Regions from separate parts of the Paenibacillus sp. BAC0078 genome, predicted to be linked through region 1. Evidence: riboswitches for the same ligand, from Rfam matches in the RefSeq annotation. Region 1 holds a riboswitch; each other region holds the start of a gene.

Region 1 (10,831 bases):
TGACCTAACCCGGCTTACGGAGATTGCCGATCCTGAGGGGAACACTGCGAAGGCTCAGCTGTCCGGCCTGGCCCGCGAGCTAGGCATCCATATTGTGGGCGGCTCCGTTGCAAGCCGGCAAGACAGCGGCATTACCAACAGCATGTATATCTTCAACCGCAGCGGAGAGCTCGCCGGAGAGTACAGCAAGCTGCATCTGTTCCGGCTGATGGATGAGCATCTGTATCTGCAGCCGGGAGCAGCCAAAGGGCTTTTCACTCTGGACGGGGCTTCATGCGCCGGATTGATCTGCTACGATATCCGCTTTCCCGAATGGGTCCGCGCCCACACTGCGCTCGGTGCCGAGATTCTGTTCATCAGTGCGGAATGGCCGCTGCCGCGCTTGTCCCACTGGCGGGCGCTGCTGATCAGCCGGGCGATTGAAAATCAATGTTATGTCGTGGCCTGCAACCGTGCAGGCGATGACCCGGCGAACACCTTCGCCGGACATTCGATGATTATTGACCCTTGGGGCGAGATCGTCTGTGAAGCGTCTGAAGGCGAGGAGATTGTCAGCGGCGATATTCATCTGTCCAAAGTGCGGGAGGTGCGTCAGCAGATTCCCATCTTCGCTGACCGGAGGCCGGAGCTGTACCGGTAGCTGTAGAAAAGGATGTACTTTCATAGGCGGCGGGGCGAGGGTCAACAACGGCAAGGGGTGCCCAACAACGGCATTTTTGCTGTTAGGTCACAAATTCATCTTTCTATGGTTCAACCAAAGCAGCTTATCCCCAACTTTATGCACAATTTATCCACAATGGGTGGGAACTATAACAAGAACAAAACGGCTGCGCCGTCCTTAACTGGACATTGCAGCCGTTTTAAGTTCGGAAATTACTGGAGTGCTCAGGCCACCTTGGGCTGTGGGGACAAAACAACGGGGATTAACCCAGGTGGAAAAAGGCAACTTAATTTTGTCCCCCTCGCTTCAAAGCAAACGCTTGTGGGAAAAAGTCCACCTAATCCGGCGGATTCGCAGCATTTCCTGTTGAAATCCCCTCAATTAAGCTTACTAATTCCCACTAACGCCGCTGCGAAACGCTTTTGAGCACATTTAAGTTTACTTTTTCCACTAACGCCGCTGCTGAGCGCTTTGTAGCACATTTAAGCTCACTTTTTCCACTTCACTCCGGGCATCATAACCTCCTCAGTCACTTCTGCAAAGCAGATCAAATTCTCCCAGCGGAAATTGGGACCAAAAACAGCTTATCCCCAGCTTTATACACATCTTACCCACAACCGGCAGGAAATCACCAGACAGAAAAAGGCTCCGCACCTGCTGAAGACAGCAGAATTGCGGCGCCTTTCGCCTTGCCTGTCTTACTCCGTTTCACCCGGCTTGGACGGACAGGGCCGGTTGCCTGGCGCAACCGCCCCGGGAAGGCTAGCGGGCGTACCGCTCCCGCAGCACCCGCGCGGCCTCCAGTACGCGAGAATCGCCGTACTGGAGATCATAGCCCGCCGCCTGCTGCAGCAGGGCGGCGGGCTGGAGGCTGACGCCGCGCCGGGTCAGCGCCTGGCGGAATCCTTCGGCGAACATCGCCGCCGAAGCCGGGCCGCCAAGCTCTTCGAGCGCGGCCAAAGTCTCCGGGCTGACGCGCGGATACGTCAGCGAACCATCACCGCCCGCGGCAATCTCGTAGAAGCCGCGGATCAATTCTCCGCGCTCCCGTCCGGAGCCGGAGACGATCACGAACGCGTGCACAAAGTACGCGTTGCTCTGCCGCCGCTGGGCGATGCCGCAGAACTTGCGGCCGCCGATGGCGAGATCGAAGTCGCCGGGGCAATACGAGCCGGCGACTTCTCCCGCTCTGATCTGCGCCGCTGCCTGCGGATGGCTTACGGCGACGGCTTCGGCGATAAGCGAAGCCAGCAGCCGGAAATCATCGTGAAAGTCCAGCTTGCCCGCAGGCTTCGGAAGAATCAGCGACACGTTGACGACCCCGGCATCCAGCGGCACCGCAGCGCCGCCGGAATGCCGGACCGCCGTGCGGAAGCCCTGCCGTTCAAGCTTGTCCATCGCCTCGGCTGCCCGGGGCAGCTTACTGTCCCTCAGGCCCAGCGCCACGCCGCCGGGATGGCTCCACAAATGCACAGACGGAGGAACCGCACCCGCTCCGATATCCCGGCACAGCGTCTCCTCAAAAGCGAACGGAAGCAGCATATCTCCGGCAATTGCCGCATTCGCTACCGCCCCGTTCCCATCTACTGCCGCTATGTCCCCGGCAGCCTGCATGTTTTCCGTTTCATTCAAATGTTCAAAAAGCGCCATAACCGGAGGAAGGCTGCTCCCTCCTGCCTGCTCCCGGCTGTCCGCTGGTCCGTTGCTCATAGATAAAACCTCCAATTTCTCCACTGACTACCGGTTTTCCCGGATACGGGCGATTAAGGTCATATGCTGTCATACCAATTAACGCCCGGGTATCCGTTACCCTGTAATATTCCATTATTCCGGCAATACTCTCATTGTAACCGATCGCTGCCCGGCCGCGAAGCGGCCGCTGAATCAGGCAATTGAAATAGCAGCAGGATACCGTTATTCTTAGGATATAAGAAGATGATTCATTCCGACAAGCTTTGCGCTGAAGCTCATGCTTACACAACCTACAAGAGTGGAGTGATGCCGCATGACTACCCTACAACTAGCGAAGGAACGGCAAATCAGCAAGACCAGACAATGGGAGCAGGCGCTGAACAGGCTGTACACCGACTATCAGGATTACTGCAAGAAAGTGCTGCGGGATTTTGACAGTGAGGATGTCCATCAGGCCAGGGTGAACAGCCGCAAGCTGCTGACGCTGCTGTCCATTCTCGATCCCGGCCACTCCGTCACAGATGAGCTGTACGGCACACTCAAGCAGGCCCAGAAAAGACTCGGCAAGGTCAGAGATGCGGATGTGCTTATCGAAGCCTTCAAGGATAAACGCAAGCAGGCGAAAGAAGCCGGCGCAAATGAAACCGCTGAGCTGCTGAAGGCAGTGATTGAGCAACAGAAGGGTGAGCGGAAGACGTACCGCAGGAAGCTGGCAGACAAGCTGCCGAAGCTTACCGGTAAAAGTCTGAACAGACAATGGGAGTCTTTTCTGAGCAGGGAGCTGGAGCAGCTTGCTGCCAAAAGAGATGCGAATGTCGTCATGCGCGAGCTGGAAGTCGCCTTTGAGCAGAAGAAAAAGACCTGCAAAGCCCTGTTCAAGGGTCCAGAGGCCGAATCCGCCGCCGCCTTCGACGCGCTGCATGAGCTGCGTATCGCCGCCAAGGAGCTCCGCTATACCGCGAGTGCCGCTGCCTTTGCGCTTAACCAGAAGTTCCATGCCGATGAAGAAATCTACAAGGGCATTCAGGAACAGCTAGGCGGCATTAATGATCGACGGATATGGCTGGAGGTGCTCAGCTCCGCTACCCCCGATGAACTGGGTGTTAGCAGAAGGGTGTGGGATGAATTCACAGACAGCCTCAGAGCCGAAGTATTGGAAGCGCTGCACCACAACGAGGTTGTTCCCTTCAGCGAGAAACCGAAGCAGCCCCATCACTCATAATATGCCATATTAAAAGGCAGGAGGCGCACGATATGCATGCGCCCTCCTGCCTTTTTCAGTTCTTAATTGCCCGGTACTGCAGCAGCCAGCCTGTTCAGCACACCCTGATAGACCGATTTCGGCCGCAAGCCAACCAGCTTCTCCATCGGCTGGCCCCCGCTGTACACGACCACAGTAGGCATACCCATCACTCCGGCTTCGGCCGCAAGCTCCGGCAGTTCGTCACAGTTCACTTTCAGTATGGTAACATCCCTTCCATACTCCTCGTCCAGCTCCTCCAGAATAGGCAGCAGCGTTCTGCAAGGCGGACACCACGGCGCGCCGTAATCAACCAGCACCGTTCCTCCCTCGCGCAGCTTCGTCCGCAGCGTATCGGCATGCTCCGCATTTATTATCGCCATCACGATTACCTCCTAGTGTATCTGTACACATTATGCTTATTCTGATTCGCTCTGCTCCTGCTGTATAGAAGCGATCCGCTGCTGCAGATTCAGCTTGATCTGGTTCAGCTGTACGAGCTGGCGCTCAATATCCTCCAGCTTGCTGCGGTACAGCGGCATCACCTCTGCACAGAAGGCCTCTTTATTCTTCAGCACACAATTCAAAAATCCGGCAATCTCCTCTGTAGATAAGCCCAGATTCAAATAAAGCTTGATCGTCTCCACCGTCTCCACGGCCAGCGGCGAATACTCGCGGTATCCGTTGGCCTGACGGAGCGGGGCGATCAATCCCTGACGCTCATAATATCGCAAAGAACGGACGCTGACGCCCGTCTTGGCTGCAAGCTCACCTATCTTCATGGCATTCTCCCCGGGGTTCATGAGAAATGGTCTGCCCTTAGTATAAACCCTGACACCAGTGTAAGGGTCAACACTTTTCTGCGCAGTTCGCAGGTTTGACCGGGCGAACACGGCTGGGAAGCGCTACACGCGGTCCGGTTCCTTTATTGAAACTACCTTACTGAATTGAAACTTACATACCATAAGGTGCGTACTTTTCAAGCCTTCGAATTGATTCTATACTGAGCGAAACATAGTGAGAGGGGGAGGTTTGGTTGGATTATCGCATTCAAATGGGGGAAGGAAGTCTGCGTCTTGGCACGCGGTTAGACCCCGCATATGATACTGTAGCTGTGAGCTCCAGCAATATCCGGGATCTGGTAAAATGGGGTATTCCTGAGGGTGTATACCGAGCCAAGGATATTGTCAGCGAAGCCGGAATCCTGCTCGAAGCGGTTTGTGCCCGGTTGGGAAGCGCCGCTGCAGCCGAGCCGTTGTTAAGGAATCTTCAAGCAAGCCTGGCGGTTTCCGGGAGAGAAGCGGTGCTGCCGTTCGCTTCGCTGGCGGCGGGCGAGGAGACGAAGAACCGTTTTCTGGTCCAGGCAGAGCAAATCGGAACAGCTATATCGGGCTGGGCACGGGAGGTTTATGCGAAGCAGCCGGGACGACAGCGGTACGGATACAACGGCTTGGTCCAGCTCGTTCATCGAAGCCGGTGTGACCAGCATTTATGGACGCCGGAGGTGGTAGGCATTTTAATGGGGCCGGCTGGCAGCCCGGAAGTCATGCAGTTATTCAACGAGTATTTGCATCAGCTCGTGCTGCTCAGAGATGCGCTCATTCCGTTTGAAAATTGGGAGGAGGTTCCCCTGGAGATCAGGGAGGAGCGTCAGGCCATCGGGCTGCGTCTCATCGAGCCGGCGCGAGACCGCTTCTTCACCGAGCTGATCGTCAAGCAAATTCCGCACAAGGAGATCGTGCGTTTTGCTCAAAAGGTGCTGTGCCCTGAGCTTGACCCGGTTGGCTACGGATTTCAATACAAGTTCGGAACGGTGCTACCCGCGGTGATCGGGAAATCGCCGGCAACCGCAGCCCCAAACCTGCTCCGCTGGCATCCCGCACAGCTGCTGTCAGCTTCGGAGTCTGGCGAGACAACCGCTATCGTATTTGACTACGAGCAGGCCGATTACGGTGCCGCGCCCCTCAGCCGGCTTGACCCCCTTACGCCAAAGAAGCAAGAGGCAGACAATGCCAACGCGGCAATCCAGCTCTTTAGCGGCGACGCAGATATCGTACCCCGGGTGATTGAGCCGGGCCGTGCTTCGTTGGTGCTGCGTCTGACTGATTTTGAGGGAAGCTGCGAATATCGTGTGGATGTCGGGCAGGCTTTGCGGGGGCAGCGCTACATGTACCGTCCCGAGGCCGCCATTCCCGCAACCGCAGAATCCACAGCTGGGACGGAGAACCGTTCCGGGTGGCTTGAGTACGCCGCCGCCGATATATTAGCCCTTCCCGGCCTGGTGGACAGCAGCCGGGAAGGCATACACTATGTTTCGGCCGAAGGGAATACACCTCTCTTATTGGGGCTGCTTGGCAAACTGTTCCCGCAAAACGTCGTTGTCATCGACAGTGACCGGGCGGATGAAGTGGCGGCGTCGCTTCGGGCGGGCAAACAATTCGGCGCAAAATTTCTGCTTCATCGCGGAGTTTCCTAAGTTTACGGTAAGAGGCCGGCTGTCGAGGAGGTTACGCGCGCTGCTCTGCGGCCGTCTGATCCTCTTCCGGAAATGCCCATATATAATCGGCGCCAAAGTCGCAGAGCTGGACTAAGATGGCCATAAGCTTTTTTCCCATATCGGTAAGCGAGTATTCTACCTTTGGCGGAACGACGGCATATACTTTTCGGGTGATTAATCCGGCGTTTTCCAGATCTCTTAGCTGTATCGTTAGCATTTTTTGCGTGGCTCCGGGCATCAATCGCAGTAGTTCATTGAATCGGTAGGTTTGTTGCGATAAATGGCCCAGAATTAAGGGCTTCCATTTGCCGCTGATCAATCCCAGCGTGATTTCGGAAGTACACATGAAATCATGATTGCGGTATCTGATCATTTCTTTGCCACCTCTTTTTTTGACTATAATGTCGAGTAATTAACTGTATTTACTATGGATTATATCAAATCGAGCCTTGCATATTCAAGAGTGAAAACCGCTGCTTATAGGGAGTGAACTAACCAGATATGTTGACTTTTAAATGAATGACCGTGCTGCCGCTTACTTTAGCTTTGCTGATCCTGATCACAGCGTGCTCGGAACGAGGCGAGGTTTCGGAAGTGTCTCCTGCTGGGACTTCACGCCGATCGCCACGCATAGCGCACCAAAAAATCCAACCGAAGCCTTAAGCTGCGGTTGGATTTTTTAAGTTCTTTTCAGAGGAAAATAGGCTACCAGGGCCAAGGATTTCCATCAAGATCGAGATAAGCCGGCTCCTCGCCTATGTATTTCTTGTGCTCCTGCACAATATTCATAATTTTGCGGGCGGACTCTTCCGGGGGTATCGGGGCTCCCTCATCCTTCTCGCCGCTCATATAAGTCTGCAGCCAGCCGGGATGAAAAACCATGACTTGGCCGCCCATCACCCGCAGATGGTTGTGCATGAGGGAGGATTGCATATTGAGCGCTGCTTTGGACATGCAATATCCGTACATATTAATCCTCCGATTACGGCTGATGCTGCCGGCTTCGGAGGATATATTCACAATCAGTTTTTGCTTGCCCTGCAGCAGCAGGCCCATTAGGGCGTTGCTGACCCGTAAAGCGCCGAGCGTATTTACATTATATAAATGGGCCATTGAGGCGTCATCCATATCAACGAGTATCGTGGCATCATCCGCGCTTTGAATAATACCGGCATTGTTGATAATCAGATCCACATGCCCGGTGCTGCCGGCAATGCTGCGTGCCGCGCTTTTCACACTTTCGCTGCTGCCGATATCAAGCGGGATCAGCTTCAAGCGCTCCGGGTATTGTTCTTTCAGCGCCGCAAGCTCTCCGGGCTCCGCCATATATTTACCGGCAAAAACCGTATATTTATTCTCAAGGAGCCAGCGTACAAGGAAGAATCCGAGTCCACGGTCAGCACCGGTAACACATGCAATTCTAATCATGAGATGGACACTCCCTCTCCTGAGGTATAAGTAACAAGCACTGCCCGCATTCCCTTCACCTTAGCATGGCGCCTATATTTTTACAATGTCCTGTACAGGACTGTATTTTCCCGGACAAGACTGCTTAATCTCCCTTTTGATTTAATTTTGAACTATGTTACAATCAGGGATATCATACTCAGGAAGGTGATTCAAGGTGTCCATTCAACAAATCCATACCCTGGATGAACTGCATCAATACGTGGAACAGCCCGGCAAGAAGCTGCTCTTCAAACATAGCACTACCTGCCCGATCAGCGCCAAAGCAAATGAGGAATTTCAAGCCTACGTCCAGGACTCCGGCACTCCGGCAGCCGTGGTTCATGTGATTGAGGACCGTCCGGTCTCGAACCAGATTGCCGAGGATTTCGGCATCAAGCATGAATCTCCGCAAATTTTTCTGCTGGAAGACAGCGAAGTCCGCTGGAATACCTCCCACTGGAAAATCACCCGCGATGCCATCAAGGAAGCTGTGAACCAATGAGCGAATCCGTTATCGTGTACTCCACTGCGAACTGCAGTGATTGCAACCAGGTGAAGCAGCTGCTGACGGAACAGGGCGTTCCTTTTGAGGTTAGAGATGTTATGACGAGCACAGCTTATCAGGAGGAAGTAGAGGAGCTTGGGTTCATGGGCGTTCCTGTTACTGTATCGGGAGAACATGCTGTCAAAGGCTTCAACCTTCCCGAGCTTAAAGTGCTGATCGAAGCCGCCGCGAAATAAAAGTGCTGATATACAAAAGGGAATCCGGCAGCAACCGGGGACCCTTTTTCTTTGTCATAATCCCCCATCACCCGGCTCCTTTTCCCCTAAAAATGAAAAACAGCGTGCGAGCGAGATAACGGGCCGATAAACGTCAACATATATGCTTTTAGCCAATTAATTACACCCAATCCCCGCAATTCAATGAAAGCTTGCCGCTGCCCTCCCTTTTCCTTTTTTACAAAGACCTGCCCGAAGTAGTATGATTCGTTTTGAAAGTAATTCATGAAAAGTTACATAAACGCTGAATTCCTGCCAAGCAGGAAACGGGGGAACCACCAGGCGAAAAGCCTACTTGGGGTGAATCCTAAGGGGACTGCACAGATGCGGTCTCACAGGGTAGGGCGACTCTCACCGTCCGAATCCGACAGCTAACCTCGTAAGCGTAAAGAGAGAGATCCTGATCCGCCACGCTTTTGCGCCAGGCTTATTTAAGCCTGTACCGGAGCCGCAGCAGAGGTCCTCCTCTGCTGCGGTTTTTTGTTGTACCCGCATAAGCTGATTTGGAGGATACAATGGCTTAAGACTTAGGGAATTTTGAGGAGGAAAGCTGAAATGGAGCAGCGCAGGCTGTCACGTATTGAGGTGTTTGTATTCAATGCTCCTTGGCCTGCCTTTTGCGGCCCGGAATCGTCCGGGAACTCCCGCTTCGGCATTCTGAGGCTTACCTGCAAGGCAGGTTGCAGCCTGGCCCAAGGCATATTATGCGCAGATGATACGGAATTTGACTTGATGAAATGGAGCAGCTTCCTGCGCACCATCCGGCATTGCCGGCTGGATGAAGCCATCGAGATCGTCCGCCGCCTGAGCCCGGAATGGGAACAGACACAGCGGGAGATGGTACAGACAGCCCTGCTCGATTTAAAAGCAAAGCTGCAGGGAAAAGTGCTGTCTGGCCATATCCAGACAGACTCGCGGCTTCATGCGGCTGCCGCAGGCAACGGCTCAAGTACGGGGCGGATGTATTATAAGCCTTCGGGAAGCCTGCTGCACCAGCGGAGCTGGCCAGATCTGGACACGGCGGAGCTCATCGACAAATCCATCGCTTATTACTCGATATTATAGATTTCATATTCAGAGAGGACCGTGAGATTATGCCTGACCCCTTATCGCATCAGCCGGCTGTCGCAGCCGGATACACGAAGTATGTTCAGAAATACAGCAGGAGCGTCTATGCACTCAGCAGCCTGCTGCTCGGGCAGGGAACCGAGGCGGAGGAGGCTGTGGTGAAGACCTTCGCAGCACTCTATGAGTCTTACCTGCAAAAGCGTTTAGACCCGCTTGCCTTCTCCCATGACGCTTACCGTGAATGCATCCAGCAATGCTCCCGGCTTGCACAAACCCACAAGCCCTGCTATGCAAATATGCTGTCTTGGGAAAACCGGCTTGTTCAGGCGCTCCGCTACGGTCTTAAGCTCCCCCTGCCTGAAATCAGCGCCATTCTTCAGCGGAGTGTGCCCGCCCTTAAGGTACAGCTCAGACAGGTGCGCGAACAGATGGCGGCGCAGGAGAACTTACTGCCGAAATCCAGCTTGACCGCCGGGTGAGGAGCGTAAGCATATGAACTAATTAGCCACCTGTGCCTTAACAACGGTATTTCTGCCGTTGTTTCTGAACAAACCAGCCATCTGCACCTCAACAACGGTATTTCTGCCGTTGTTTCTGAACAAGTCGGCCATCTGCGCCTTAACAACGGTATTTCTGCCGTTGTTCCTGAACAAACCAGCCATCTGCACTTCAACAGCAGCATTTCTGCCGTTGTTAAGGCACACATTTATCTTTTCAAGGTTACATCAACAGACGAAAATCATAGTTTCCTTAACGGCAGGCAGAGAGCTGCGGCAGAATGCCGCAGCTCTCTCTATTTCGTCTCAGCGCTTGCCCTTGCCGCCCTTAGTAAACCTCAAGAAGGCCATGCAGCAGCCCAATAATCCGACACCCAGCAATAACGTTTGCAGCGCGCCAAGCCAGGTCGAGCCCTCCGGCCGGATCAGGCTGCTGACAATAATCAGCAGGATCGAAGCCGCTACGAGCAGAGGCGTTTGTCTTTTTTTCATGTACAGCACCACTCCTTACCTATTAAGGTACACCATAAAAGAATATTTCACCAGACGAGCCGCAGAGGTAGAATTAATCCATAACCGGGACCACTCAGTCCCAACAGTTAAATATAACTTCACCGATTGTTTTTGGATTCCAGTATTTAATCATTTTTTGTTCGGATGTTCTTAAGGATAAATAGTATGTAAAAGTCCATTTCTCCTGTTCTTATTTGATAGGTGTAGAACGTTTTATAGTTTATTGGCGGTTCCTTATAAACTATCTTTCCGTTTTCATTCCTAATTGCATGGAATAGATAAGCTTCAAACGTTTTGATTTCTTGTTGACTCAATTCTTCTTCTGAAAAGCCGGTTACGCCCGGCTTCATTACAGTATATAGCCGAGAAAGCCCAACGTCTTCAGGCATGGGATGAATCGGCTTAGGACAAGGGCTGTCTTTGGACAGCTTAAT
Region 2 (8,603 bases), on a different contig from region 1:
TAGATGACGGTCAGGTTGAACTCCGGACAGATAGAGGAAAGTATTCCATCTCACTGGCTGAAGCATGACCCTGCCTCTTATGCAGAAAAAAACAGGACGCGGCATTTCAGCCTGCGTCCTATATCAGTTACTCTTCTCCAATAATCTCTACTTCCGTCTCGAGCTCCACACCGAACTTATCCTTAACCGTAGCCTGAACATGATGAATCAGCCCGATATAGTCCTTAGCCGTCGCATGATCTGTGTTCACAATGAATCCTGCATGCTTACGCGACACTTCAGCACCGCCGATTCTTGTTCCCTGAAGTCCGCTTTCTTGAATCAATTGCCCGGCAAATCTTCCGGGAGGGCGCTTGAAGACACTTCCGCAGGAAGGATACTCCAGTGGCTGCTTCGATTCACGCTGGTAGGTCAAATCGTCCATTATGGCTTTGATATTCGCTGAATCCCCCGGCTGCAAGGCAAATCGGGCCTCCAGCACAATGAAGTCCCCGCTGGCGAAGACGCTTTTACGGTAGCCCCACTCCAGTTCATCCCCCTGCAAAGTCACCAGCCGTCCAGCTTTGTCAACGGCAAGTGCGCTATGCAGCACATCCTTGACCTCACCGCCATATGCTCCAGCATTCATGTACAGCGCTCCGCCTACAGTGCCAGGAATTCCGCAGGCGAACTCAAGCCCGGCAAGCTGCTTCTCCAAAGCAAATCTGGAGACATCAATAATCTTTGCGCCGCACTGGGCATAGAGCAAATCGTCCCGCAGCCCCATTTCGGTTAATTCAGAGGTCAGCAGAACAATTCCGCGGATGCCTCCGTCACGGATAATGACATTCGAGCCATTACCCAGGACTGTAAGCGGAATTTCATTTACGCGGGCATATGTAACAATGGACTGAAGCTCCTCATAGGTCACTGGCGCTGCCAGGACGTCCGCCTGACCGCCCATACGGGTGAACACGTGGCTCTCCAGCACCTCATCGCGCTTAACCGCTCCAGCCCGAACCAACTGCTGCAGATCCTCATATATTTTGCTGATATTCATCTTCTTTGCTCCTTTGACTCTATAAAAATAATGATCCTTATTCACCGGATAATCATACTCCGCTGCTTATATGCAAAAAAATAGTGTGGAATTTAATCAGGGCAACCACAACTTTAACAACGAACAGGCTCCCTTGTCAATGACGGGAGCCTGGGCCTGCTGCATATATAATCATTATGAGTCAGATTTCACGTTTATAACCTATCCTTGGGGGCGGGCCGCCTTTTTGCGGTATTCTACCCGCCGTGCCGCTCTCTCCTCTTCTTTCAAGCGGGGACAGGTGTAACAGTAGCTTCCACCTTCAGTCCGGTAATAGAGACAGCAGCGGTTGCGCATCTGCACGGTCCGCTCCGGGTCGTCCAGCGCTTCTATTCTGCGAACCGTGACATCAAACGGATTCCGCTTCATCCCGAGAATTTCTGCCGGCAGACTGTGCTTCAGATAGCTGTAATCGTCCTGTAAAGTATCCAGCAGCTTGGAATCCTGAAGCCCATCTGCAAACTGCTCCATATAGTAGTTGAATTTAGTCGGCAGTTGGCCCCATATATCACTCAGACTCAGACCGCTTGCCTCATGCAAGCTCCGCAGTAACGGAGCTGCTGTATCACGGTAGAAGCGGGTCAGTACCTCATTGCGCCAACCCTCACGCGCCGCTTCCTTCGGGGCATTCTCTATCTCCCAGTCCTGTAGCGAAAAAGCTATCCGGCAATACCCGTTGGCCGGAATGAGATGGTTGGATAAACAAGACAAGCTTACTATCGGTATTGAGGAATATACGGAGAGCGAATATTGCACCGCGAGCGCCAGACTCGAGAACCAGCTTCCCATATATGCCGCAGCCGCTTTATCATCCAGTGCTTTCATAAGAGGGCGGTAACAGTCGAGGAAAGGGCGCATTCCCTCTTCATGGACAAGCTCCAGCGCCTTAAAAGAATGCAGAGCCTCGGCAGGTTGTACGGGATGAAGGTCAAACTTGCTGATCAGCTCTTGGCTGAGCGCTTCATTCATACCCTTGCCTCATTACATTGCTACCGCTTTGTATGCCGCCAATTCATAAGGCAGGCAGAGTGGCACACCTGTACGCGGATCAGGAACAATATCCGCTTCGATCCCGAATACCTCACGCAGCACACCCGGCGTCATTACCTCGGCCGGAGTGCCTTCGCTGATCACACTGCCCGATTTGATCGCCACCATATGCTGGGCATAACGGGACGCATGGTTCAAATCATGCACAACCATAATAATCGTGCGGCCTTCCTCCTCGTTCAGCTTCTGCAGAAGCTGCAGCACCTCCAATTGGTGCGCCATATCAAGAAACGTTGTCGGCTCATCGAGGAAAAGAATATCCGTCTGCTGAGCCAGAGCCATAGCAATCCAGGCCCGCTGGCGCTGCCCCCCGGAGAGGCGGTCAATCGGGCGGTCATGGAACGCTTCCATCCCGGTAACAGAGATCGCCTTAGCGATAATTTCGCGGTCCTCCGAAGTCATGGTGCCGAAGCCCTTCTGATGGGGATAGCGGCCATAGCCAACCAGCTCAGAGACGGTCAGACCATCCGGAGCGGTAGGATTCTGCGGCAGAATCGCAAGCTGCCGGGCTACCTCTTTTGTGGACAGATTGTGAATCGACTTGCCGTCCAGCATCACACTGCCGCTCTTAGGCTTCATGATACGCGCCATAGTCTTGAGAATGGTAGATTTCCCGGAGCCGTTGGCCCCGACAAGCGCTGTGATCTTCCCTGTTGGAAGGGACAGATCCAATCCCTTGACGATCATCGTCTCAGCATATCCTATACTTAATTGTTCTGTGTTCAAACGTTCTGACATGGTTTTCACTCCTAAAAAAGTTTTAAGGAGCAGTTGCTCCTGCAGGTTCAACATCACAGTAAAATTTGCTTCGTAACATTCGCTTAAATTGATAAGCCGAATGCCTTAGTCTCACTCCACTAAATGATATTGATTCTCATTATCCATGTCAATATAAATGTTTAGTTTTTGGTACAATTTAGATGCTCCGTATGGTTTTCTATTGAAATTTCCCAGCCTCCGTCACAATACTCCACTTTATGAATACTGGTATATGAAGCCGGGAATGTTTTGCTGCTTTTGTTTGTCCAATCTAACCCTCTTAGAATATGATAAATAACGTTTATTACACCACCGTGTGTAACAACGACTACATTTTCATTATGACTGCTTCTTACTTGCTCTTCGCATAATTTCATAAATGCCTCTTTTATACGAGTGAAAAACTCAAGAGGACTTTCACCGCCAGGATACCTCTCATCCATCTGTAAACTTGCGAAATACAAACCAGGATACCGTTCATCTACGATTTCGTTGGGCATACCGGCTATGACACCATTGTTCGTTTCTCTCCAGTAACTGCTGCCTTCAACTGGCATTTCTAGTGCCCTGGCAATCTCATTTGCCGTATCTAATGCCCGCTGCAAATCGCTGCTAATGATACGATGAATGTTAAATGTGGACTTATTTTCCTTGAGATAATGGCCGAGCTTCTCCGATTGCCTGTAACCCTGGGCTACAAGTCCACGCTGACTCCATCCGCCGCGAAAACCTTCTTCATCTATACCATGTCTTACAAAATAAATAGCCATTTCCCTTCTACCCCCTTTAATAGTCGTAATACATATAATACCATATTGATGAATTCTATTTCTTCCATAAAAAAAGGCCGCTTCCGGAATCCCCGGAAACAGCCATGATAATGCAGTCTATCTGTCTATTTGTGCAAATGAAAAGGCACGGTTGCTACAACAATGTCTTTTTGATTCATGAGATAAGAACGGATGAACAAGCTGGTCTGGTTATGCAGGATGGCCTGCCACCAGTGCTTGGTAATAAATTGCGGGATCAAGACGGTGATATGGTCGGTTGAAGCTGTCTTCCACTCTACCGTATCAATGAACTTGACAAGCGGACGGATAATGCTGCGGTAACGGGAACGGAGCACAATCAGGCGTACACCGGGGTTCCACTCCTCCCATTTCTGCTCCATCTTGTGAATTTCTTCTTCATCAAAACCGACGTACACAGCCACCACATTGTCCGTCAAGGACTTGGCGTAGCTGATTGAATGTAGCACCGCACGTGTCACACCCGCGACAGGAACGACTACTGTGCTTCCCTTAATGCAGGGCTTATCTGTTGCCGGGCAAATACGCAGCTGATCTGCAGTATTCAGATAATGGTGGTGAATGCGGTGGAACACGAACATGACAACAGGCAGGAAGATAAAGGCCATCCATACACTGGAGAACTTCGTAATAATGAAGATCATTGTAATTGTCAGAGTTGTGAGCATCCCCACCGTGTTCACAGCAAATTTATTGTGCCAGCCTTTGGGCTTGGTCTTGAACCAGTGCACCATCATGCCAAGCTGGGACAGTGTAAACGGAATAAACACACCCACCGCATACAAAGGAATCAAGCTCTCGGTATTACCGTGGAATGCCGTTACAAGCAAGGCCGATAGGACCCCAAGAAAAATAATGCCGTTGGAGAAGCCCAAGCGGTCACCGCGGACCATAAATGCATGCGGCAGGTACTTATCCTTAGCGAACATGAAGGCGAGTAGCGGAAACGCCGAGTAGGCTGTATTGGCAGCCAGGAACAGGATCACTGCTGTAATGCCTTGAATGAAAAAGTACAAAGCGCCGCGGCCAAAGGTGGATTCGGCAATTTGTGAAACAACTGTCGCTTTTTCATCCGGTGTAACTCCATACCAGTAAGCAAGCAGCGTAATCCCCGTGAACATGATCCCGAGGATAATCCCCATCATCATCAAGGTTTTGGCGGCATTTTTCTCCGCCGGGGCTTTGAAGTTCGGAATGGCATTGGATACAGCCTCGACACCCGTCAGCGCCGAACAACCGGAGCTGAAGGCCTTGAGCAACAGAAACAGGCTGACGTTGGAAACGGCCGACCCGATTTCAGGGACACTCGCATGAGCGCCGCCGGTTATATATTTGAATACTCCTGATATAATCAGCACAAAGATCGAGATCACGAACAGATATACCGGAATGGCAATGAAGGATGCAGATTCCGTAACCCCCCGCAAATTGACAATGGTCAAGAGCAGAATTACGGTAACAGCGATAAGTACGCTATGATTATGCAGACTTGGAAAAGCGGATGTAATCGCATCCGTACCCGCCGAGGCACTTACCGCAACGGTCAAAATGTAATCCACCAACAAAGAGCCTCCGGCGAGCAAGCCGGTTGGAATCCCGAGGTTGCTTTTGGCTACGATATACGCGCCGCCGCCCTGAGGATAGGCAAAAATGGTCTGGCGATAGGATAAAATCAAAATAGCCAGCAGGCCCAATACGGCTAATGCAATTGGCAGTGAATACCAGATGGCTGTAAAACCGGCAGCCACCAAGACAATCAGGATTTGTTCCGTCCCATAGGCTACAGACGAGAGCGCATCAGAAGATAGGACAGCCAATGCTTTTACCTTGGATAACTTTTCATGATCGAGCTCATTCGACTTCATCGGACGCCCGATCAATAGTCGTTTTACCTTGCTTACCATTGTAGTAACAGTTCCTCTCTTTGTTAAGCTGAATCGGTAGTACCGTGCGCTGTTTTCATCGGCGGGTTTCATAAATGCAGGCACAAAAATAAGCATACGGAAATGATCCGCATGCTTATAGCATCGTCATTATCCCACCGTTGCTTACGAGGTTAGCTGGCGGATTCGGACTGTGGTAGCCCTACGGTTGGGGTCATTTGACCCGCTCCCGATTCACCCCTTTGGCACATCTGCCAATAATGGTTCCCCCGTTTTCCCTTACGGAAAATTCAGCGCGTATTCAACTTCTCACAAGGACTAATGATAATCTACAACGCGTCTTCCGTAAAGCGGTGAAAAAAATGAAAAAATAATGAAAAAACATTCAAATAACGCAAATCCAGGATGAGGGATAACCCGATCTTTCATTCTCTTCAATTATCCCTTCAACACGTCTTTTTACAGGATTTCGATTAATATTTGTGTCAGAAGTTTCTTACTCTGCCTCTTCTTCTTTACGCCCGTTCCAGAGCAAAATTGCGATTAATGCAAAAGCAATCAGTGCCAGCAACGGAATGGTAATAAACCCGAAATAATTCAGATAATCCTTGTTGCAGGGAACGCCGATTGTGCAGGGAATCACCTTACTGAGGGCGGGAATCTTCTGCTCGGCATAATGATAGAGCGAGATCGAGCCGCCAATCAGGCTTAAGGGGAGCACATAGGGAATAATGCTTTTATCATTCCGGTAGGTGGCAATTCCGAGCAGGATGAGCTGCGGATACATAAAAATGCGCTGGAACCAGCAGAGCTTGCAGGGCTCATATTTCAGCACCTCGCTGAGATACAAGCTGCCTGCTACGGCAATTACGGATACGAACCAGGCCAGATAAAGGCAGTGGCGGCGGCAGAACCTGGAAAACTTCATCACTTGGCACTCACTGCTGTGGTGGCGGCTTTAACCTGTGCGTCAATCGCTTGCATCTTGAAAGGCTCATCCACCTTTACACCATTAACAAAAACTGTAGGTGTGGAAGTTACCCCTGCATCTTTGGCGATCTTAATGTCGCTTTGCAGTTCACTTTCATAGGTGCGGTTCTCAATGTCTTTGCGCAGGAGATCAAAATCAATCGGGAGTTTTTCCTTCTGCGCCAGGCTTACCAGAAAGTCTGCGGTTGCCCACTCCTTGTTCTCGTCACCTTGGTTAGCATAAATAGCATCGTAGTAGGTCCAGAAAGCGTCACTGTTCTGATGGTAGACAGACAATGCGGCCAAAGAGGCCGTTACCGAATCCGGGCCAATAAAGGCCATATTCACAAAATAAAGTGCCGCCTTACCCTGATTCACATATTCCTGAACAAGCTGCGGTTTGATCGAGCCGGAGAATTGGGCGCACGCCGGACATTTGAAATCGCCAAACTCGACGATTTTTACCGGGGCATCCTCTTTGCCTAGTCTTGGCAGCTCACTGTAATTGAAGTTGAATGCTGTACCGGAACCTGCTGTTGACGAGGAACTGTCCTTTGAAGCTAACATGAATAACCCTACAAAGATGATAACAACTAACGCTACTGTACTGATAATCAGAATTCTCGTCTTCTGCTTCTCAAGCTCTGCCCTGCGTCTCTCCTGCTTGTTTAATTGGGGAGCCATGACATTATTATTTTTTGTTTTGCTCAAAAGAGAGTTCCTTTCCGTCCTGTGCGGACTGGTGTGATGAAGTTCATATGATTTAAAATTATATAATTAAAACTCTAGCTTTGGCAAACCCCATTCACACGGCTTCTGTCCCGATCTGTTCAATAGTCTGCAGCGTAATCCGAAAGCTAAATTCGGTCCCGCCGCCATCTGCGGCTGCAGCCCAAATCTCGCCGTTCATTAAATCGACCAGCTTTTTGCATATAGCCAGCCCAAGCCCGGTTCCGGGATAGCTGCGGCTGTGGGAAGCATCCACCTGGGAGAAAGGCTGGAACAACAGCCTCAGCTTGTCAGGCGAGATCCCAATGCCCGTATCCTTAACTGTAAACTGCAGATCCAAGGCTGCTCCAGCAGAATTATAAGGCTCTACAATTACACTAACCTCTCCGGCATGGGTGAATTTGACTGCATTTCCGATTAAATTGACGAGAATCTGGCGGATTCGCGCACTGTCACCGACTACAGTTTGGGGGATCGACGGCTCAAGCTGGAGCTTAAGGCTCAAATTTTTATCGCTGGCATTCACTGCAAACAGGTCCATACATTCCTGAAGCATGGCTGCAAGCTGAAAAGGCTCTCTGTACAGCAGCAAATTCTCTGCCTCCAAGCGGGAGATATCGAGGATGTCGTTCATTACTTTTAGTAGAGCGTGACTGCTTGTGTTCTGGAGCTTAAGCAGGTCTAAATGCTCAGGCAATCTTATTTCCTCTGTGAGCAGTTGATTGATGCCAATGATTCCGTTAAGCGGGGTCCTGATTTCGTGGCTCATGGTAGCCAGGAACTCGCTTTTCATCCGGGCGGCGCTCTCGGCAGCATTTTTCGCCACGATTAACTCCTGCTGATATTCCGCCAATGCGGTAACATCCTCCGCAACGATATACACAAAGTTCTGTTTATCATGTACCAATGGAAAAACAGTAGCGCTGCACACGAGCCTGCGCCCTCCTTTGGTTGTGACTGACAATTCCAGCTTGCTGGATTCACCTTCTGCCGCCCTTTTGACTGCGGTTTTGAGCGCCTCTTCATCCTGACCGGTATACATAACATTTTTATAGTTACCCAGCTCCTCTGTGCCGAACCCTGTTGTCTGCCGGAGTGAAGGATTGACACTGATGACATTTTGACGGACAGGATCAATACAAATCACCATATCCGGACTGAATTCAAACAAGGCCATGTAGCGCTGCTCATTAAACTGCGAGGAGTGCAGCACCCGCTGCCGGTCTCTATATAGAAGAATAAATACGATGGTCACCATGAGCAGAAAGGCACATGCCAAAATCAGCTCCAGTACTGAATCACTAAGGAGCGAGCTTTTCCCTGTAT
Region 3 (10,831 bases), on a different contig from region 1:
GAATACAGCAGTAGAAAGTGACGATACTCATACGGAGCTTCGAGATCGGGCAAGACAAGGGCTGCATAACCATTTGGATATGATAAAGAGTATAATTCTTAACGGGATAAATAGTGGGGAGTTTAAGGAGGATTTGGATACGGATGCACTTGCTTCATTTGCCTTTTCCTTGCTCGAAGGAGGCATTTTACTCAGCAAGTTAGATGGGGATAATAAGCATATGCAAATGAATACAGCATGCTTTGCATTCTATTTACAAAATTGTTGTTTGAAAAATAGTTAATCAGTTGTACGTTGCAGAGTTCTCCACGGTCGCCAAGAAGTCCGACATGTAGCTGTACCCCTGCTTTTTGCCCCTTATGGGGAGCCCAAGGCAGGCGGCCGGTTTTTTTGATTGTAGAGTCTGATCATGATATTAAGCAAACGCTTGAAGAAATAGTGGATTGGTCAACCTTGCACGCCCGCTACGCGCCATCCGCTGCTCTCCATCCCCGATATCCCTTCCACTGCTGGAAGGCAGCTTCCGCCAAAAACAAATATAACTTATCAGTATATTGAAGAATGCTGGATATTGAAGTAGGTTTTTTCATGAGGCCGCCTCGTTTCGGGAGATTGCAGGGGTACACACACTTTACCGAATGAGGCGGCTTTTTTACCTTTTTTGGCTAACCAACAGGCTTGGCCCAATACAGTCATCGTTCCGCGGTCCAGACATAAATGATATCGCTGACCCATTTCTCTTCGGGCTTGGTCGCTTGGAACTCGCGGTTTAACACGTTGTGTTGAACGGGCAGCGTATTATTGGAGAACCATACACTGTGTCTTGGTTAATCTTCAGTTCTTTGGCGACGTCTGTCACCGTTTGGACGCTTTCATTAATATGTTGAATTGTCTGACACCTGAAGGCCTCGTCATACATTCACCTTCGTGACTTTTGTGCCACGAACTGATGCCACAGCGTATATAACAAGCGCTGTCCAAATGAGTGCAAAACCGACGAGAAGGGTAGACGATACCGATTCCTTGAACACAAATACGCTCAGTAACAGCATGATTGTCGGCCCGATGTATTGTACGAATCCGAGCGTGGAAAACGCCATGCGGGCGGCTGCTCGTGCAAAGAAGAACAGCGGCAGTGCAGTTACTACGCCCGAAAGGAGTAGTTCGATGAACATGTACGGAGGCAGCGTCCATGCCATCGCCTTGCCCACGGAGGCCAAATAGACCCAGTAGCCGAGCGCAAAGGGTAGAACTACAACTGTCTCCGACAACAAGCCTACAGAAGCGTTTAGCACAATCTTCTTTTTCGCAAGACCGTATAAGCCAAACGACGAAGCCAACGAGATTGCGACCCATGGAAATCGCCCATAGTCGATTGCGATGATGAGCACCGCCGCGCCAGCGACGGCAATTGCGAGCCACTGGCCACGATTCGGCTTCTCACGAAGGAAGACGATCGCTAGTAACACGTTCAGCAGCGGGTTTAAATAATAGCCGAGGCTTGTCTCAACGACATGGTTGTTGTTGACAGCCCAGATGAAGATGAGCCAATTAGCAGCGATCAACAGTCCGCTGGCGGTGAGCGATAGCAGGAGCGAACGGCTAGTCACAATCCGCTTCATATCACCCCAGCGGCGCTGGACGGTGACGAGAATGCCCATGAAGACAAACGACCAGACAACCCGATGCGATAAAATCTCGCCTGCGGGCACATCATTAAACAACTTCCAATAAAGCGGGAGAACTCCCCACATGATATAAGCGATAATAGCGTTGATTAACCCATTATTCATAATCAATTTCCTTCCTCCCGCTCCGATGTCTGAGTGCAATATGCTCAGTTCCCCGTAGCGCCGATTAATTGTAACTCAATTTGTTTCATCTTATAAAAATAGCCTTTCGGTATTTAACGTACAACTTGGCTGAACCGACTGCATTACAGGAGTTATCAGCGACCAAGGATGCCAATACACGTCTCATGCATAACACGACATGCTGCCACAGGTTGGCACACAATCAGCATGTCGTTGGGGGCAGTTGTCTTGATGGGTTCGTGATGGGCACGCCTCCTCGTCAAACCCGCGTCCGCTTAGGCTTGAGGCAGCACTGCCTTGAAGACGATTTCGATTAGTTGCTCTGGGAAGCCCAGTCTCGGTACGCCGATCAAATTGCTGGCGACCTGAGGCTGCGGTGTCCCGTAGACTTCTTTCCGAACCTTGCCTGCGACCGCAAATGCCGCATCGACATCGAGGACGTAGAGCGTATCTTCAACCACGTGATCGAAGGTGGCCCCGAATTGTGCTAGGATCTTCGCGGCATTGGCATAGGTTACCCGCATCTGCTCCTCCATCATCGAGAAGTCGGCCGGCTTCCCAGATTCATCGAGCACCGCGGGGAAGACCATCGCCCCATTTTCGTCGTGGCTGAGTTGGCCGGAAACATGGATCGTGTTTCCGATCTTGATTGCTTGTGCATAACCGTAAGCGTCTTCCGCCGGCACACCATGATAGGCGGCCTCTTTACCATTCGTTGCGTTCGTATTCGTCATCTTCTTATCTCCTTTTCGTATACGCTGACTCGGATATCCGAGCCGCTTTTTCTTGTGAGCCGATTGCATTGTCGTTGCTGATGGATAACATTATGCTCAGGAACCGTTCTTTTTTTATGCACCAGCAACGATTACTGGACATATGAGCGCAGCGCCGCTTATGAGGGGTTAAGTTTTTGGATGACTCCCCGAGTGAGATCCCCCCTTAGGATTCAACTGCAATCAGAAATGGCTGAGTGACGAATTCAGCATACTTCTTAGCCAGTTTTTCAAGAGCTTCGTCATTTACTTCTCTAACACCACTAATTTCAAAGGAGGGTTTATAAAGCATTTTTAATCCGTGAAGCATAATTTAGCCCTTTACACGTTCAGCAACTCTGTCAAGCCAACAGGTGTGAGTATGTTGCCAACGTAAAACTGGCCGAATTCTCCGAAGCGTGCGCTAGTCTCGTCGAACCGCATCTCATAGACGAGCTTCTTAAAATGCAGCGGATCGTCGGCAAACAGTGTAACACCCCACTCCCAATCGTCGAAGCCGACCGAGCCGGTGATAATCTGCTTGACCTTACCTGCATAATTGCGGCCGATCATACCGTGACTGCGCATGAAGTTTTTGCGCTCCTCCAGAGAGAGCATGTACCAGTTATCGTTAAGCATGCGTCGCTTGTTCATAGGGTAAAAGCAGATATGTTTCGCCTTGGGTAAGATTGGCTTAAGGCGAGCGGCTACTTCGGGAACTTGCATCGGATCGGAGCCGGGAGGTGCTAAATAATTGCTCAGCTCGACGACACTGACGTATGAGTAAACTGGTTTTACGAATTTGGCGAACCGAGAACGATTAAATGCGTTCTCCGCTGAGTTCAGCTCCTCGAGTGTCTCGCGTAGGTTTATAAACATAATGTCTGCCTTCTGGCCGACGATGGCGTACATTGCCAAGCTGCCTTCCATCCGGGATTCGACCGCCGACCATTCGTAGATTAGCGTCATCAAATCATGCTTTGCATACTCGCGTTCCTCTGTGGTTGCACTTTTCCAGGCAACCCAGTCGATTGTGCGGAAATCATGCAGCGCGTACCAACCCTCTAGCGTTTCTGTTGCTTCACTCATCTTACTTTAGCCTCCCTTGGTTGTTTTGGCTTATCCAATAGCTTTCTTTTTTTGAATTTCATTTCTTGATCTTAGAACAAAGAGTGATTTCATCCTGATAAGGAGTTGCTGCATCCAATGTAACGGGACTATTGATTTGAGAAGCATTTGAATGCGTCTATCCCGAGCAACAATGAGAATTTTAGTTCCGTATTTTAACAAATATATTCATTATGTGACAACTCTTTAATTCGGGGAAAAATAAGGTCAGATCAGTCAAACGTTTTTAAAATTTACTTTTCAGTCATTCTCAAGTCCTCCTATAAGTTTTAGTTATTCCAAAAAGGTAATACCTCTCATGAAATCAAAATGGCTCGGCGCTATTTCATTCTAGAACAGCTTGTTGTACAATAAAAGATACCGAACGGTATCTTTTATTGTACCATGATTCTAGTGAAAGGCAAGACCGGAATCGTATGTTCGATTTTTTCGTGACAGGATTAAAGCTGGGGAGTTTAGGGGGATCTGGATTTAACGAGTTTTGCTCAGCAAATTGGATAGGGATAACAAGCGCGTGCTAATGAATATAACATTCTTCTAGTCTTATTTGCAGGAATGCCGTTTCGCAAGGAAACACGAGTAGATGGCAAAAAGAGCTTGTCGAATGGGGCTTGTGAATAATGCAGGAATCACCTGAGTCTGGTGCTAAAGCTGCTGGTTTTCGAGTGCTTTCTTTTTGAAAAAAACGGATAGGTGGTTATTTATTTGGATGTAGTGAATATAGAAAATAAACCAGAAAGTAAAAGCCCGACTTTGGCGCTATTAGCGCTGACAATAGGGGCATTTGCGATTGGAATGACTGAATTTATTATTATGGGGTTACTTCCTGAAGTGGCCGAAAGCTTGCAGGTGTCCATCCCCTCAGCAGGGCTACTCATTACCGGATATGCACTGGGTGTGTCTATAGGAGCTCCTATCATCACAGTCGCCACTCATCGAATGAAGCGAGGGATTTTCAGCGTCCGTACGGGGAACGGATATAGTCACGTCGGGAACCTGGGGGTTTATCGAATGTCAGGAGGGTATTGGCACCAATATAGCATCGCTATAGACAAACCAATATAGCTGTGCTATATTGGTCGCATGAATACACACGACGTTCTACTCAATGCGGCTTTACAAGTTCTCGAGGAAGAGGGCGAGGCACAGTTCACGACACGCTCTGTCTGCGCAATCGCGAAGGTGACCGCACCGACGCTGTATCATCACTTCGGCAGCGCCGACGGGCTACTGAGCGCCGCCATTAAGGAAGCATTTGCTCAGTTTCTCGAAAGCAAAAGGACTGCCACGCAATCCTTCGATCCGGTTATGGCACTACGCGAGGGCTGGGACGATTACGTGCGCTTCGCGGCGGCTCGTCCACGGCTCTACGCGGTGATGATGGGCCGCGTTCTCAACGATGCTGAAATTCCCGCCGCCGAGCAGGCCTTTGCGCTCCTCATCCAACGCATCGCGGCCATCGCCGCTGAGGGCCGGCTCAGGCCGACGGTGGAGGTGGCTGCCGATCTCATGTGGGCGTCTGCGAATGCTGCATCCCTACTATACGTCACAGCTCGGCTACGCAAAGCGGTGCCACCCACTTCAGAAGTCCTGGAGCAAATCCGCGAGGGTGCCATACGGTCCATCCTAAATCCTGAACAGAAAGGACGAACAGAATGAAAATTCTTGTCACGGGAGGTACTGGTCTGCTAGGCGGTCGCCTAATCCCGAAGCTCATAGAGGACGGTCACGAGATTTTCGCACTCACACGCTCCATATCATCTCACGCCAAACTCAAGTCCATGGGTGCTACGCCAGTCGATGCCGATCTCGAAAGCAGCACGCCACTCATATTGCCGGTGATTGATGCGGTTGTGCACGCGGCCGCCCTGTTCCGCTTTTCGGGGCCTCGCGAACCCTTCTTCCGCACCAACGTTGATGGAACCGTAGCCTTGTTGAAGGCAGCCGAGTCCGCAGGTGCGAAGACATTCGTCTACATCAGCGCAGCGGGAATCCTCATGGATAATGGCGGTACGCCCATCCGCAACGTTGATGAAAGCACGCCGATTTTCCCGAGCCACTTCTCCGCCTACCTGGCGAGCAAGGCACGGGCCGAATCAATGGTTCTGGCAGCTAACAAACCCGGCTTTCGCACCATCGCGCTTCGCCCGCCGGCTATCTGGGGGCCTGGTGATCCGTTTAGTCAAGGGCTTCCCGAAGCAGTCAGGTCTGGACAGTTCGCCTTCATCAACCGCGGCGACTACGCTTTTGCAACCTGCCACGTGGACAATGTGGTAGAAGCCATACAATGCGCTCTTAAACGCGGAGAAGGCGGTCATGCCTTCTTCATCAAAGACCAGGAAGGGCAGACTTTCCGTGAGTTCGTCACCTCGCTCGCGAACTTACAGGGCCTGTCCATCGATAAGCTGCGTTCGATGCCCTACTGGCTTGCCTCTGCCATTGGCCGGCTGCTCGACACTATCTGGGCCGTCACGCGGAAAGACGGGGATCCGCCGATCTCACGCTCGATGATACGCATGATCGGGCGTGAGTTCACAGTCAACGATGCCGCTGCACGTCGAGAGTTGGGCTATGTCGGAAGAACTTTGCGCGACGCGGGCTTGCAAAGCTATGAGGAACCATCTGCTCTACGATAGTGCTTTGGAGGGCGAACGCCGGCAATCGCCGGTTAGTCGTTCTTTGGACTTTCCCCCTTTTGTCGATATGGCAGACAGCAGAGAAGCCGTAGCAATCAGTAATTCAGGAAAACGAGCATGTAACGTGCTTAGCGCTCGCTCATGTGCAGGTAGTAGAGGATATCCTTCATGTAGAATACAAGCACTGTTTTTTTCTGCCCCACACTTTGCTGACTATCGTAACCATTGGAAGATATAATAAGCGCAGTCACTAGTACGAACTTATTGGCTGGGCTTTTTCAGTGTGCATATTATCAAAAATATTGCACACCCATCTATCAATTTTAAGTAGATTCATTTTTTAGAATATGGCGCTACCCCCTTTTTATATAGGTTTTCCACTAACTCGAAAAATTCTTCTGGCGATAAATCCTTTTGTCGCTGGAGCCAAAGACGAAATAAAGAAAGTGATGTTGATATGTGAAACTCAATCAAGTATGGCGTTATGGAGTTGTTTTGCGGAAGGTTTAATTCCAAGCTATCAAGGGTGATTTCTCTTTTCAAGCGTTCTAAAAAACGAATACTGCCATAATCGCCCAAGAGGGCATTGAGAATCGAGAGATACTCCCTTTTCTCCAAACAATGAAGCGGATTTTGAACAGCAGTATGCGTAGATAACGCTTTATTCGCTAATTCTTCTTTTATGTAGTTCAATAAATCATTCTCAACAAAGTCTAACAATTCGTAAATATCAGTAAAGTATTGATAAAATGTGCTGCGGTTATATCCCGACTTATTCGCAATTTCTTGAATCGAGATTTTTTCAATCGGCTTTTGACTATATAGCTCACAAAAAACATCTATAAAAGTTTGTTTTGTTTTCTCCGTTATTTCAGGTTGCTTTTTCATTTAATCCTCCTATTGCGAACAAGAATATCATCCGACAAATAATAAAAAACTGATGGTTGATGAAGAAATCATAAGGATTTATGATCACATCATACAACACGTTGTCTGATGATCAAAAGGAATTGTTAATAAATAGGGGTGATTTTATGTCAGTAAAACAGAATAGAATTTTAATTTTTGGTGCAGGTGTTATAGGGAGCATATACGCAATTAAATTTATTGAAGCAGGGCTTGACGTTACTATGTTAGCACGTTCTAATCGATTTAATACATTGAAAGAAAATGGCCTGAAATATAATGAAAAAGGTACGGTCAAAACTATAAAAGTAAATGTCATTGATGAGCTTGAAAATGATGATATTTATGATTTTATTTTCGTTACAGTTCGTTACGATCGATCTGAATCAGCGTTGTCAGCACTCAAAGACAATCAAAGCAAAAATATTGTTACAATGATTAGTAATCCAATTGGATTCTCTTCATGGCTGGATATTGTAGGGGATAGATTTTTACCAGCCTTCCCCGGCGTTGGTGGACAGATAAAAGATGGAATATTGTACGCTCGATTTCCATCAAAGTTATTAGCGGCTACTATGTTCGGAGAAATTAATGGCGTAGTGACAGAACGCATAGAAACTCTCGCAAGATTATTAAGAACAGCAAAACTTCCTTACGTAATAAATAAGGATATGAGTGCGTATTTAATAACTCATGCCGTAACGGATATTGCAATGCTTAGCTTTTTGAATATTGATAATAAGATCATTGACCCCAAAACAGCTAGAACCAGAAAAACGGCACATAAAATAACATACACTCTGAAAGCGAATTTAAGGGCTGTACAAAAAGCCGGTGTTGCGATTGATCCGTCTAAAATAAAAATTTTGCTTAGATGTCCGGATTGGATTTTGGATTTTTTCTTTATGATATGGTTACGGACGAACATGGTAAAGGATATGATGTTGCCTGATTATGCGAGTAATGCAAACAACGAAATTGTACAGTTGAATAACGACTTAATGAAGTTTTTAAGTCAAAAGGATATCACACCATAAGATATTAAGGTTTATGGTATTTACAGCATTTGTTTTGGGCGAATGGGACTGCTTGCGAGAAACGAAGCAAAAATGAGCAAATCATCGGCCGTTTAAGAGCGAAGCCAAAGAATGCGCCTTCATTCGTGAAGGGGAGGCAATCTTTGGCTTCTTTTGCCATCTGCAACGTTTTACATTAAACGGCCACAGGCGTAAGATTCAATCAACAACTGAATGTAATAAAACTGTTCTCAAATGGCTGAATTCCGGGTAGTGGGAACGGGGGAACCAATGGTGAACGCGGCTTTTGCTCAGATAGCTGCTCACCTGGGGTGAATCCTTGCTGCGTGCTGAAAAGCGCGCTTCTTGCAAGGTAGGGCAATCTCGCTGCCCGAATCCGTCAGCTAACCCCGTAAGCCTCGAAGAGAGAGGATGAGCGCCATGATCGTTTAACCGACCACGGAGAGCCCTGCCGCTTCTGTGGTCTTTTTGCTGTGCATGCAGGAAGAGAATTGCTGTCTGTATGAGGAGCTGAAATCTTATAACAACGAAAATTAGAGCTTTTATTCACTAGCTAAAATACCTGAAAGGGGGAGATTATCGTTACTGTATTTATCGTGTGCTTCTGGGTAGGGCTATTGCTCCTTCTCAGCGGCGGATTTCATGGACATGGCCTGGCGGGTCATCTGCATGCGGGAGGCGGCGATGCTGGAGGTCCGGGCTTTGTGCCCATACTCCCGCTGATGGTGTTTGTAACGGTCTGGGGCGGCACTGGTTATGTGCTTTCCCGGTTCAGCGGAATGAATATGCTTGCAGTGGTGCTGATCTGCACCGTGGTTGCTTTACTGCTGGGCTGTCTGATGTATGCGGTGCTGGCCCGGTTAATGACCCGGTATGACAGCAGCATGAATGAAATGGATTATGAGCAGGTGGGGCAGCTTGGTTACATCAGTATTTCTGCAGTGGATGGAGCGGTTGGGGAAATGAAATATGTGCTGCACGGAACGATGCGCTCCATTGGAGTGCGGGCAGAAGCCGGCCAGCAGCTCGCAAAGGGCGACAGGGTGATTATTTTGAAGGTGGATAAAGGAATGGCGACAGTAACCCTCTTTGAGAGGGAAATCGAACAATAATAAATAACGGGGAGTGTCGAAGCAAATGGCTATTCTTTATTTAATCGCGGCAATTGTTGTTGTTATCCTGCTGGCTTTGTTCAGTATCGTGAACGCTTATAAAAAGGTTCCGCCCAATCAAGCGATGATTGTGTATGGTCTCGGCGGAAAAAGAGTGGTGCAGGGCGGCGGGACCTTTGTCATCCCCGGCTTCCAGAACAATAAGACCATCTCCATGATGCTGATGAGCTTTGATGTCATCCCGGCGCAGGCGATGTTTTCCCGGCAAGGCATCAAGCTCAGCTTGGAGGCGGTGGCCCAGATTAAGATCAAAAGTGATCCTACCGCTATTCTGACTGCCAGCGAGCAGTTTATCGACCGGCCGGAAGAAGACCGCGAGACCATTATCCTGCATTCGGTGGAAGGCCATTTGCGTGGCTTAATCGGGCAATTAACGGTGGAATCCATACTAAAGACACCCGACGAAATCAACAGCAAGATGCGGGAGACCTGCTCGGAGGACCTCGATAAGATGGGGCTTGAGGTGGTCAGCTTCACCATTAAGAAAATTACCGACGATAAAGGGTATATCGACAATATGGGGGTTCCGGAAATTGAGCGTATCCGCCGCGATGCCAGCATTGCAAAGGCGGAAGCGGAACGCGACATTCAGATTAAGCAGGCTGAGGCGGCGAAAGAATCCTCCATTGCCAAAGCCGATGCGCATCAGGCCACCATAGAAGCGGAAACCGCCGCCCGCGCTAAGGAATCCCAGTTCGAGAAGGAACTGAACATTAAGCAGGCCGATTTTAAGCTGGAGACGGAAGTGAAGAAGGCGCAGGCGGATCTTGCGTACGAATTGCAGCAGAATAAAATCAGGCAGTCGCTGGTTACCGAACAGGATAAGATCACGCAGATGGAAGCGGAAGCCAACCGGACCGTCCGGGAAATCGAAGTTGAACTGAGACAGAAGGAACTGGAGGCAACGGTGATCAAGCCTGCCCAGGCGGAGAACCAGGCTACGGTTATGAGAGCGGAGGCAGCCAAGCAGCGGCAAATCCTTGAAGCGGAAGCAGAGGCAGCCACGACGACCAAACGCGGGCTGGCAACGGCGGAGGCGGAGCTGGCGAAGGGGAGAGCCAACGCGGAAATTGTTCAACTGGCTGGAGCGGCGGAAGCGGGGGCACTGGAGAAGAAAGCCGAAGCATATAAACAGTTCACGCAAGCAGCGCTTACAGTGGAGTTCCTGAAAGTTCTGCCGGAGCTGGCTGACAAAATCGCTTCCCCGCTGGCCAAGGTCGATAAGATTACAGTGATTTCCCAGGATGGAGCTTCATCCGGCGTGAACAAAATTACCGGCGATATCGCCAAAATTATGGCCCAGGTTCCTGAATTGACCCAGTCGCTTACCGGTATGAACGTGACAGAGGCGCTCAGCGGGCTACTCGGCCGGGATAAGGAGCAGTA

Evidence for each region. A riboswitch is a leader RNA that binds a small molecule or an ion and turns the genes downstream of it on or off. The one in region 1 is predicted to bind cyclic di-AMP.
Region 2: another riboswitch for cyclic di-AMP. It lies ahead of ACX1DY_RS01025 (APC family permease); the one in region 1 lies ahead of ACX1DY_RS29615 (hypothetical protein).
Region 3: another riboswitch for cyclic di-AMP. It lies ahead of ACX1DY_RS29590 (hypothetical protein); the one in region 1 lies ahead of ACX1DY_RS29615 (hypothetical protein).

The regions. Positions count from the first base shown of each region.
Region 1 is NZ_JBTLRW010000030.1:35-10,865, reverse strand. It holds gene ACX1DY_RS29665 (carbon-nitrogen family hydrolase) at 1-640, shown strand, start outside; gene ACX1DY_RS29660 (lipoate--protein ligase family protein) at 1,424-2,371, opposite strand; gene ACX1DY_RS29655 (CHAD domain-containing protein) at 2,667-3,575, shown strand; gene ACX1DY_RS29650 (thioredoxin family protein) at 3,638-3,976, opposite strand; gene ACX1DY_RS29645 (MerR family transcriptional regulator) at 4,013-4,375, opposite strand; gene ACX1DY_RS29640 (hypothetical protein) at 4,630-6,069, shown strand; gene ACX1DY_RS29635 (winged helix-turn-helix transcriptional regulator) at 6,101-6,463, opposite strand; gene ACX1DY_RS29630 (SDR family oxidoreductase) at 6,796-7,518, opposite strand; gene ytxJ (bacillithiol system redox-active protein YtxJ) at 7,715-8,041, shown strand; gene ACX1DY_RS29620 (glutaredoxin family protein) at 8,038-8,280, shown strand; cyclic di-AMP (ydaO/yuaA leader) riboswitch at 8,552-8,719, shown strand; gene ACX1DY_RS29615 (hypothetical protein) at 8,875-9,384, shown strand; gene ACX1DY_RS29610 (hypothetical protein) at 9,414-9,866, shown strand; gene ACX1DY_RS29605 (hypothetical protein) at 9,885-10,040, opposite strand; gene ACX1DY_RS29600 (hypothetical protein) at 10,191-10,376, opposite strand.
Region 2 is NZ_JBTLRW010000001.1:229,507-238,109, forward strand. It holds gene ACX1DY_RS01000 (hypothetical protein) at 1-68, shown strand, start outside; gene murB (UDP-N-acetylmuramate dehydrogenase) at 128-1,039, opposite strand; gene ACX1DY_RS01010 ((2Fe-2S)-binding protein) at 1,241-2,047, opposite strand; gene ACX1DY_RS01015 (ABC transporter ATP-binding protein) at 2,060-2,866, opposite strand; gene ACX1DY_RS01020 (histidine phosphatase family protein) at 3,028-3,657, opposite strand; gene ACX1DY_RS01025 (APC family permease) at 3,783-5,600, opposite strand; cyclic di-AMP (ydaO/yuaA leader) riboswitch at 5,727-5,885, opposite strand; gene ACX1DY_RS01030 (disulfide oxidoreductase) at 6,076-6,507, opposite strand; gene ACX1DY_RS01035 (DsbA family protein) at 6,507-7,259, opposite strand; gene ACX1DY_RS01040 (ATP-binding protein) at 7,354-8,603, opposite strand, start outside.
Region 3 is NZ_JBTLRW010000029.1:42,766-53,596, forward strand. It holds gene ACX1DY_RS29540 (TetR/AcrR family transcriptional regulator) at 1-283, shown strand, start outside; gene rarD (EamA family transporter RarD) at 912-1,793, opposite strand; gene ACX1DY_RS29550 (Rid family hydrolase) at 2,090-2,548, opposite strand; gene ACX1DY_RS29555 (hypothetical protein) at 2,754-2,897, opposite strand; gene hemQ (hydrogen peroxide-dependent heme synthase) at 2,909-3,655, opposite strand; partial or broken gene ACX1DY_RS29565 (MFS transporter) at 4,400-4,642, shown strand; gene ACX1DY_RS29570 (TetR/AcrR family transcriptional regulator) at 4,778-5,353, shown strand; gene ACX1DY_RS29575 (NAD-dependent epimerase/dehydratase family protein) at 5,350-6,330, shown strand; gene ACX1DY_RS29580 (TetR/AcrR family transcriptional regulator) at 6,664-7,218, opposite strand; gene ACX1DY_RS29585 (ketopantoate reductase family protein) at 7,365-8,273, shown strand; cyclic di-AMP (ydaO/yuaA leader) riboswitch at 8,500-8,686, shown strand; gene ACX1DY_RS29590 (hypothetical protein) at 8,891-9,385, shown strand; gene ACX1DY_RS29595 (flotillin family protein) at 9,411-10,831, shown strand, end outside.